One region of the Arthrobacter sp. WCS2018Hpa-7 genome, then DNA from elsewhere that is predicted to be linked to it. Evidence: predicted binding sites of a transcription regulator. Region 1 holds the regulator's gene; the other holds the start of a gene.
The links. The regulator Rex, encoded in region 1, represses fermentation and respiration genes when NADH is low (regulators of the CRP and FNR family bind a similar motif). The targets are predictions, from matches to a motif close to CTTGTGAANNNNTTCACAAG.
Positions count from the first base shown of each region.

Region 2: a site for Rex is predicted at 2,465-2,484, ahead of RQH14_RS01395 (ALF repeat-containing protein). Genes of this name have one in related genera too.

Region 1 is NZ_JAVTJB010000014.1:24,543-29,396, reverse strand. Features, by position in the region: gene RQH14_RS15195 (DUF559 domain-containing protein) at 38-1,000, opposite strand; gene RQH14_RS15190 (HAD-IB family hydrolase) at 1,149-1,982, opposite strand; gene RQH14_RS15185 (glutaredoxin family protein) at 2,182-2,436, shown strand; gene RQH14_RS15180 (redox-sensing transcriptional repressor Rex) at 2,509-3,216, shown strand; gene RQH14_RS15175 (hypothetical protein) at 3,266-4,027, opposite strand; gene RQH14_RS15170 (hypothetical protein) at 4,289-4,854, opposite strand, start outside.
Region 2 is NZ_JAVTJB010000001.1:297,548-302,401, reverse strand. Features, by position in the region: gene RQH14_RS01410 (MFS transporter) at 1-85, shown strand, start outside; gene RQH14_RS01405 (3-hydroxybutyrate dehydrogenase) at 90-839, shown strand; gene RQH14_RS01400 (amino acid permease) at 946-2,406, opposite strand; gene RQH14_RS01395 (ALF repeat-containing protein) at 2,675-4,783, shown strand.

The sequences.
Region 1 (4,854 bases):
CTCTCTCAGGTCCCTGGGGTTGGGTGGGGTTGCTCTCTCACATCCCTCGGGAGAAACCCGAAGTTACCGAGGGATCCCGCCATGCTGATCGGAGAGCGCTCTTGATCTTCTGAGTGGCTGACGAAAAGTTGTCCGCCAGGTCATCCTTTCCGAATTTCAGGACCGTCCAACCTGCTGTTTCGAACGCCTTGTCGCGTCGCCGATCGCTAAATATCTGGTCCCGTCCAAGGTGATGACCGCCGTCGTACTGTATTGCAACCCGCCGATCACGGAAGCCCAAGTCCGCAGAAGGCGAAAAGGGATCGTTTGGCCGGAGGTGCACCTGGAGTTCCGGCTCGGGGATGCCGGCGTCCAACATTGCCAAGCGGAGCAGTGACTCTGGCGCAGAGTCGGAGCCAACACGCATGAGCTCTAATGCTTCGCGTGCCCTGACGACGCCCTGCAGATTCCTGTGCCTGCCCACCAGTTCGCGAAGTGCCTCAAGTGTGGTGAAAGGTGTGTCGCGTTCTTCGAAGTCCGGCCTGGGTCTGCGAATGAGTTCGTCACCCATACATACGAGGTCGCCGAGCGGAAGGCGTCTTGCGAGATCCAACCAGGTACGCGACCGAGTGCTGATCCGGATGCCTTGAACATTTTCGATCTCGTCGGTGGAGGCCACTACCGTGTGTCCGATCACGCCTTTGCGGCGGACTGACGGGAGAATCCTCGGCTTGCTGAGATGCAATTCATTGGAATCAGACAGCCACGGTGGAAGGCACAAACCATGAAGCCTCGCAGCCGTTACATGGGATATCCAAGCCCCTGGACTTGCGGCCGACAGCGACCTTGCAGCCGCCGACAGCTCGAAATCCCAATCCGACGGACGGTAGAGGCCGCGGCTGACTCCATCTATTCCGATGCGATTCCAGAGGTGCGATTGCTTCAGGCCTGCAGCCTCGGCCTCGTCAAGGGTGAACGGTGCGCTGATCAGTGCGGGCGGAAGGGGCGTGGCATTCGGCATACTTGGCATTCTTGCCCAGAAACGCTTGAGTCATCGTAAGTTATCCACAGGCTCGTTGAGGCAGTCGAGGGATGTGAGAGAAGGTTCGGTTCAAGCCCGAGGGATGTGAGAGATGGTTCCGTTTACGTCCGAGGGATGTGAGAGAGGGTCAGATGCGGGGGCCGCGGAACCTTGAGAAACCCCGCCACAGGCCGTAGACCGCTCCGCCAACCGTGGCGGCTTTGAGCCCGAGCGTTGCTGCGCGGCGACCGGAACGGAAGTCGTACACGGGCCAGTTGTTCTCGCGGGCGTGACGGCGCAACTTGGCGTCCGGATTGATCACCACGGGATGGCCCACCATGGTGAGCAAAGGTATGTCGTTGGCGGAATCGCTGTACGCCCAGCAATGATCCAGATCCAGGCCCTCGCGATCGGCGACGAGCTGGACCGCGACGGCTTTCGCCGGTCCGTGCAGGATGTCGCCCACGAGTTTCCCTGTGTACATGCCATCTTCCACTTCACCGACCGTGCCAAGGGCGCCGGTCAGCCCGAGTCGTGTGGAAATGACCGTCGCCACCTCGATGGGTGTAGCCGTGACGAGCCAGACCTTGCGGCCAACCCTGAGGTGCTGTTCCGCGAGTGCCTTGGTCCCCGGCCAGATCCGCGACTCGATCATTTCGTCGTAGACCTCTTCGCCCAGGGCTTTGATGTCGTCCACAGTGATGCCGGCAGCGAGGGTAAGCGCCGAGTCGCGGACCGAGTGGACGTCTTCCATGTTCTCGCCGCGCATGACGAATTTGAACTGCTTCCAGGCGAATCCGGCCGCTTGCGACAACGTGAAAGCTTTGCGTTCGTACATCTTGCGGGCTACGTGGAAGAGACTTGCACCCTTCATCAAGGTGTTGTCGACGTCGAAGAAGGCTGCTTCGCCCGTGCGCTTCTGCACGTTGTCCTTCTGCACCAAGGCATCTGCGACCACGGCGGCGTTCTTCTCCTCGGGCATGCCTTGAGTCTAGTCAATCGCCGCGGTCCGCGTTCGAGGGCGCACGGTGTCGGGCCGGTGGGGCGTGGGATGTGAGAGATGGTCGGGCCGATGGGCGTGGGATGTGAGAGGGGGTCGGGCCGGTGGGCGTGGGATGTGAGAGATGGTCGGGCCGGTGGGCGTGGGATGTGAGAGATCGTGGGGCCGGTACCTTTGAGGCATGGCTATTCCCGACGTCGTTCTCCTCACCAAAGCTGACTGCCACCTGTGCACCGAGGCGCGTGCCGCCGTCGAGCGTGTCACAAAAAGTCTTGGCGTGCAGTGGACGGAGCAACGGATCGACGACGATCCCCAACTGCAGGACCGTTTCGCGGAAGAGATTCCCGTAGTGCTGGTGGACGGCGTCCAGCGTGACTTTTGGAAGATTGACGAGGAACGGCTCTCCCGGACCCTGAAGAAGGTCCTGGAAGGCTGAGGGGTTACCCGTTGGTAATGGCTTTTGTTGAGTCCGGCCGGGCGTCATAGAGTGGAACAACAAAGCGACGCAATGGAGAATACCGTGACTGCGCTGGAACCGTCCCCGGAGGCTGCAACCGGGGACAACGAACCTGCCGCCAAGCAGATCCCGCCCGCGGCTGTGGCCCGGATGACGCTCTATTTGCGCGCGCTCAACTCCCTGTTGGCCGAAGGCGTGGAGCGGGTCTCCTCCGAAGCGTTGGCCGAAGCTTCAGGCGTCAGCTCGTCCACCCTCCGTAAGGACCTTTCCTACGTGGGCTCGTATGGGACGCGCGGTGTCGGCTATGAAGTCCAGTATTTGAGCCGCCACATTGCTGCTGCCCTGGGCCTGACGCATGACTGGAAAGTCGCCATTGTGGGTGCCGGTAACCTCGGCAAGGCACTGGCCCGGTACGGCGGCTTTGAGTCCCGTGGCTTCGACGTCGTAGCCATTTTCGACGCCGACCCCATGGTGATCGGCAACGAAGTGGGCTGGCTGCGCGTCAGCGACTCCGCGGAGCTCGAGCGGGTCCTGGAACGCACCCACACCAACATGGTGGTGCTGGCGCTGCCTGCCACGGTAGCCCAGGCTGTGTGCGACCGCGTGATTGCCGCCGGGATCCGGAGCATCCTCAGCTTTGCGCCGGTGCTGTTGCAGGTCCCTCCGCATGTGAACCTCCGCAAGGTGGACATGGCCACTGAACTCCAGATTTTGGCGTATCACGCACAACGGGCGCAGACACCGGGCCAGGCTGTTTAGCCTTCGCCGGGTCCGCGCCCGCGCTTGCAGCGTCTGAAACTCTGCGTGTTTAGCGGCCGTACGGGTTCTGGTACGGGGTGCCGAAAGGCTGCGCCTTGCGGAAGTACGGGGCCGACGCCGGCAGGTACAGCATGACGATCGCCGCGACTCCCAGCAGGATCACGATGAGCTGCAGGATGCCGTAGGTGGCACCGAACTGGAACAGGCTGGTGAGGCCCAGGACGGAGATGGCGGCGAACACGGTACCCAGGATCCGTGCCCAGTTCTTGCCCTTGCGGACCGGGAAAGCGACCAGGGCGTAGAGGCCGAGGGCCACAACCGCACCGATGACGGCGCTGATGCCGATCACACCGCGCATGCCTTCCATGGACCCTTCGGGGAGGTCTGTGCCCTGCTGGCTTGCCTGCTGGTTCATGGCGTTGATGAACGCGTCGGCACCGGTGGTGGCCAACAGGAGTGAGCTGATGGCGGAAAGAACGCCGGCCGCTACGATCATCCAGAAGGCGTAGTTGACCATGGGCGGCACAGCGGTGGGACCGGGCTGCTGGCTGGGCCAGTTGGTGTCCTGGCCGTACTGCGGCGCAGCGGGGCCCTGCTGGCCATACTGCGGCGCGGCGGGCTGGCCGTACTGCGGTGCAGCGGGGTTCTGCTGGCCGTACTGCGGTGCGGCGGGGTTCTGCTGGCCGTACTGCGGCGCAGCGGGACTCTGCTGGCCATACTGCGGCGCGGCGGGAGCTGCCGGCTGGGTGCCCGGCTGCTCGGGCTGGTTGGCATCGCCCGGGTTTGACGGCGGGTAGGGAGGGTTGCTCATGGCATTCCTTTGCTTGTTCGACTGCGGGTGCGGCCGCCGGGATCAGCAAAATGACCCTGCCCCCAGCGTGGTTCTGCTTCCACCGTACCTCCCGGGTCTGACGCTGCAGATGATCCCACGCAGGTATTTCCTGCTCGCAGCAAAAATCATCATGTTGGCTTACGCCTTCATGATGAAGGCCGCGGCAATCCCGGAGGATTTACCGCGGCCTTCAGCCTGCATTACCGCCGATAAGGCACGACGGCGGCCGTTGCGTCAGCGTTAAGCGTGACCCTTGACTGCCTTGAACCAGAGTTGTGAGTTCGGGAGCCACATCAGGACCACTGCTACAGCACTGACGAGGAAGCCGAACCAGTTGCTGCCGAGGCCCGTGCTGGAGCCGCCGGCACTGGCTGCACTGAAGATGGTGAGGAGCAAGGAGATACCGGCCACGATGGTGAGTGCGAGGCGGGCCCACTCTTTCCCTTCCTTCATCTTCATCGCCAGGACCACCTGTGCGGCTGCTACGGCCAGGGTGAGGATGAGGATGATCAGCAGGATTGCTGCAACGCCCGGGGCGAACGCAAAGAGGGCGATGATCGCGAAGAATCCGATCAACCCGAACAACAGGCCCAGGAGTCCGGAGATCACCCAGATGAAGTAGGAAACCTTCAGCTCGGTGGGGAGGCCCTGGGTCTTGAACATCCCGGAGAATCCGCCCTGGGGCATGACGTCGTTGAAGTTCCGGGGCCCGTCGGTGGGCATTTCAAAGTGGAAACCAGGCTGTCCAGGGCCTGCCTGTGGCGGGCCGGGCTGTGCCGGGCCGGGCTGTGAATATTGGCCCGGTT
Region 2 (4,854 bases), on a different contig from region 1:
GACCAAGGGCATCGCACTGCAGGAAGTGGACGAGGCCGATGCCATCCGCCACGGGCTGACTACGTCATCTACTTCGAAAGGCTGAATCCGTGGACAACTCCTTGAACGGACGCAAAGCACTGGTGACCGGCGGGGCGAGCGGGATCGGGGCTGCCTGCGCCCGTGCGCTCGCCGCCCGCGGGGCGAAAGTAGTAGTGGCCGACGTCGATGCCTCCGGAGCTGCGGCGCTCGCCGACGAGCTGGGCGGCACAGCCTGGACGGTGGACCTGCTGGATGTGGACGCCCTGGCCGCACTCAGCCTGGACTGCGACATCCTGGTCAACAATGCCGGCATCCAGAAGGTCGCGCCGATCGAGGAGTTCGAACCCGCGGAGTTCCGGCGGATCCTGGCCCTGATGCTGGAGGCCCCGTTCCTCCTCATCAGGGCCGCACTCCCGCACATGTACGCCAACGGGTTCGGCCGGATCATCAACATTTCGTCGGTCCATGGGCTGCGGGCGTCCGCCTACAAGAGCGCGTATGTCTCCGCCAAGCACGGCCTCGAAGGGCTCAGCAAAGTCACCGCCCTGGAAGGTGGTGAGCGCGGCGTCACGTCCAACTGCATCAACCCGGGCTACGTACGCACACCCTTGGTGGAGAAGCAGATCGCGGATCAGGCCCGGCTCCACGGCATCCCCGAAGCCGAGGTCCTGGCCAAGGTGATGCTGACTGAGTCCGCGGTGAAACGGCTGGTGGAGCCTGCGGAAGTAGCGTCGCTGGCAGCGTGGATGGCCTCCGACGACGCCGGTATGGTCACCGGCGCGAGCTACACCATGGACGGTGGCTGGTCGGCCCGGTAGACGCCGGCCCCCGCGCCCCACGCCCCGCGCGCCCCTCGCGAGACTACAGTTAATGCCAATGTTCCGCGCGAACATTGGCATTAACTGTAGTTTCGGCGCAGGGAAACTAGGGTGCCTTCACCACGGGGATGGCGGCGGTCTCGTCCACCAACTCTGCCCGGCGCAGGCCGCCACCGCGGACCCACAGTTTGTAGGCGACGAACAGGAGAACCAGCCAGGTGCCGCCTACATACAGGGCTACCCGGGTGTCCTCGAAGACGCCCAGGATCACGATCACCATGGCCATGAACGCCATGGTCAGGATGGACGCAGCAGGCCACAGCGGGGAACCGAACTCCGACGCCGGGAGTCCCTTGCGCTTGATCTCCCGTTTCATGGCCACGTGCGACGCCAGGATCATCACCCAGACCCACACGGTAGCGAAGGTGGCGATCGACGCGATGAGCACAAAGACGTCCTCAGGAATCACAGCGTTCAGCACGACGCCAATCAGCAGGATGCCGCCCATCATCACCACGGTCATCCACGGAACGCCGTGACGGGAAATCTTGCTGAAGCTCTTCGGCGCGTGTCCCTGTTGAGCGAGGCCGAACAGGATGCGGCCGGCTCCGAAGATGTCGCTGTTGATGGCCGAGAGCGCGGCCGTAATGACCACAGCGTTGAGGATGTGCGGTGCCGCCGGGATGCCCAGGCCGTCGAAGATCTGGACGAACGGGCTGCCGCTGCTGCCGATTTCGTTCCAGGGGAAGATGCTCATCAGCACACCCAGGGTCAGCACGTAGAAGAGCAGGACGCGGACCGGCACCGTATTAACAGCCTGCGGAATGACCTTCTTGGGGTTGGTGGCTTCACCCGCTGTGATGCCGATCGTTTCGATCCCGCCAAAGGCAAACATCACGACGGCGAACGCGGCCAGGAGCCCCTCAAAACCGTTCGGGAACAAACCGCCGTGATTCACCAGGTTCCCCAGTCCCGGTGCCACGCCGCCGCCGTCGCCCGTTTGGAAGCCGAACACCACGATCGCCGCACCGCCCACGATCATGGCGATGATCGCCACCACCTTGATGAGCGAGAACCAGAACTCAAGTTCGCCGAACACCTTCACGCTGAGCAGGTTCATGGCGCCAAGGAACAGAATGATGGCCAGAACCCAGATCCATCTGTCCACTTGGGGGAACCAGAAACCCATATAGATACTGAAAGCAGTGACGTCGGCGATGGCCACAATGGCCATCTCGAACACGTACGTCCACCCGGTCACGAAACCCGCGAACGGTCCCAGATACTTGGACGCGTACTGGCCGAAGGACCCGGAAACGGGGTGTCGGACGGCCATCTCGCCGAGTGCCCGCATCACCATGAACACGGCCGCGCCGCCAATGATGTAAGCAAGGAGGACGGCCGGGCCGGCTTTCTGAATCGCAGAAGCAGAGCCGTAGAAGAGGCCCGTGCCGATTGCGGATCCGAGGGCCATGAAGCGGATGTGGCGGACGTTCAGGCCTCGGCTGAGCGCCGTACCCGCGGCCTGGAGAACAGAGCTCTCCGTAGCCAGCTTGGTTTGTTGCATAGTAAAACCTTCTCGTCTTTGGGAGGGGATCGCTATCCAGCACATCACTTTTGGGCCTCTTGTGATCGGACTCACGGGGGTTTGGTGTCTTTGATCGCAGACACTGCGGCTTTGGCGGACCGGACGGCTTTTGGAGGGTGGTCAAAGTCATAGTCTCCGTTCGGATATGATGACCGCGGACAGCTCATCAAACCGGTCAGGCATCCCTCGCTTTTCAGCGTCGCCCCCCTTGAATTCAGCGCTGCCACCGCATCCTTATGGGGGACTTTTGATTTCTGTACTTCGTCACACTCGACGCCGTTGGGCCGCTGCCGTTGTTGCCCTTGTGGCTGGCGCGTCTTTGCTCGTCGCAGCCCCCGCGCAGGCTTACGACACTCCTGATTTTGAGGTTCCCAGCGCATCGCAAGCTCCAGTCCCGTATGTTGAACGGGCCTCCGACGCGGCGGGCGTACTTGAGCTGTGGAGGACGGGTGGCCCGGCCACCCGCGCCGCAGCGGCGTCGGCCCTCGTGGGCGGGGCAAGTGCGGTCCAGGCATTCGTCGACGGCGGACAGGACGCCCCGCTGGCAGCGGACCGCAAGCAGTTGGTCACCGAGCTGACGGAGCGGGGGAGCGAGCATGTTCGGTCCGTTGCCCAGAAGATCCTTGCCACCGGTGATCCGGTCAGGATCGATGCCTTCCTTGCTGAGGGATGGGCGGGGACATGGCAGGGTGACCTGCGCACTGTGACCACCTATTTCCTTCACTACGGCAACGTCCACGTTCAACGGGAAGCGTCCAAAAGCCTCGAAGAAGGCGACAAAGCCGTGGAGCAGTTCGTCCTGACCGGGTGGAGGAACAAAGCGAAGATGGCAGACCGCCAATCGGCATATGGCCTCATCGCTTCCGGGAATCCTGCCGTTTCTGTCGCGGCCAAGGCAGCGCTGGCAACCGACGACTCTGAAATTGTGGCTGATTTCCTTCGCTACGGGCAGTTCGTTGCAGGCGACCATCACACTGAGTCGGCTGCCGTTTCTGCACTGCTCCAGCAGGTCAAAGACGATCTCAAGGCCAACCCCGCAGGAGCCGCAGCAGTCGCCGACCGGGCGAAGACCGCCGTCGAGCAAGCGCGAAACACCGCCGTGGCTGCACGGAAAGCAGACACGACACGTCTGACTGTTGATCGTGATCTCCTCAGTGCCCAGGCTGGTCCGCGAAATGTCCTGGACAGCGCAACCGCGGTTTCCGAGAAGCCGTTCAAGGAAACGTTCGCAAAGGCTGCCAAGGAGTTGCCCGGGCTTCTGGCGACCGTTTCGGCGCCCGGTGTCGACCTTGATGCGCTGATCGAGGAAGCCCGGCAGGTCACACTGGATCTAGCACTGGTTGGCACGCCTGAAGTGAAGAAGGCAGCCGAGGCCGCGATGTTGGGTGGCGATGCAGCGATCAAGAACTTCGTGGCCAAGGGCCACGCAGAAGCAATTGCGCGGGATTCAAGTGGAGTATCCGCTTTCGGCGCGGACCGCCAGCGCGTTTACCAACTGCTGGACCTCGGTGGCAGCCACGTGAACAAGGCGGCGGACCTTGCCCTGGGATCCACCAACCATGCGGATGTCCGCTACTTCCTTGAGTATGGTTTCGCTACTGCGCAAGACCTGGACGACCGCATCCTTGCCTACGCCACTCTCGACAAGGGTGCGGAACGGCGGGCAGCCGCCACTGTGGCGCTGGAGGGCAGCCGGGCTGACCTGCGGGCATTCGCCACCACCGGGCAGTTTGCTGCTGCCAAGCGCGACGAAGCCACCGCCGCCCACGTTGCCTCGATTGACGCCATGCTTGCCGAACTCGCCGGGTTGGCAGACAAGGCAGCGGTCGACGCCGGTATAGCAGCCGACGCTGCGAAAGCCGCCGAAGCAGCCCGTCAGGCAGAGGCAGCGAGGGCTGCTGAAGCCGCCCGAGCCGCCGCAGCGGCGGAGCAGGAGCGCGGAAAGCTTCCGTTGAACGTACCGATGGTTGATTCTTCCGAACTGTTCGGAGCAGCTCCCACTGTGGTGCCGTGGCCGCAGGCGCCCGTTTCCGCCGTCGCGCTTCCCGTCACCGGGGAGGCTCCGGACGGCGAGCCTGTTGACGCTGAACGTCCTGACATCACAGATGTCGACGTCCCGCCGGCTGCGACGTGGCCCAGCGAGTCGACGTCGGCGGAGTCTTTGTCGCAAGAGGCGGCCGCACCCTTGGCTGCTTCCTCCTCCGGTTTGGGTGGCTGGACCATCGGCCTGATTGCGGCGTTGGTCCTGGCTGCTGCCGGTGCCATCACGTTCCTGCTGCGTCGGAAAGGTTCAGTCCCGGTGCCGGCACCCGTAAAGCCGGGCACCGCGGGCACTGCCCCCAAGCCCAAGCCGTAGCCCTCGCCTGGCCCCGCCCCTGCCAGAACCCCAACCGGGGGCCTGGGCAAGCCCGGTGTCTGGCACTCCAG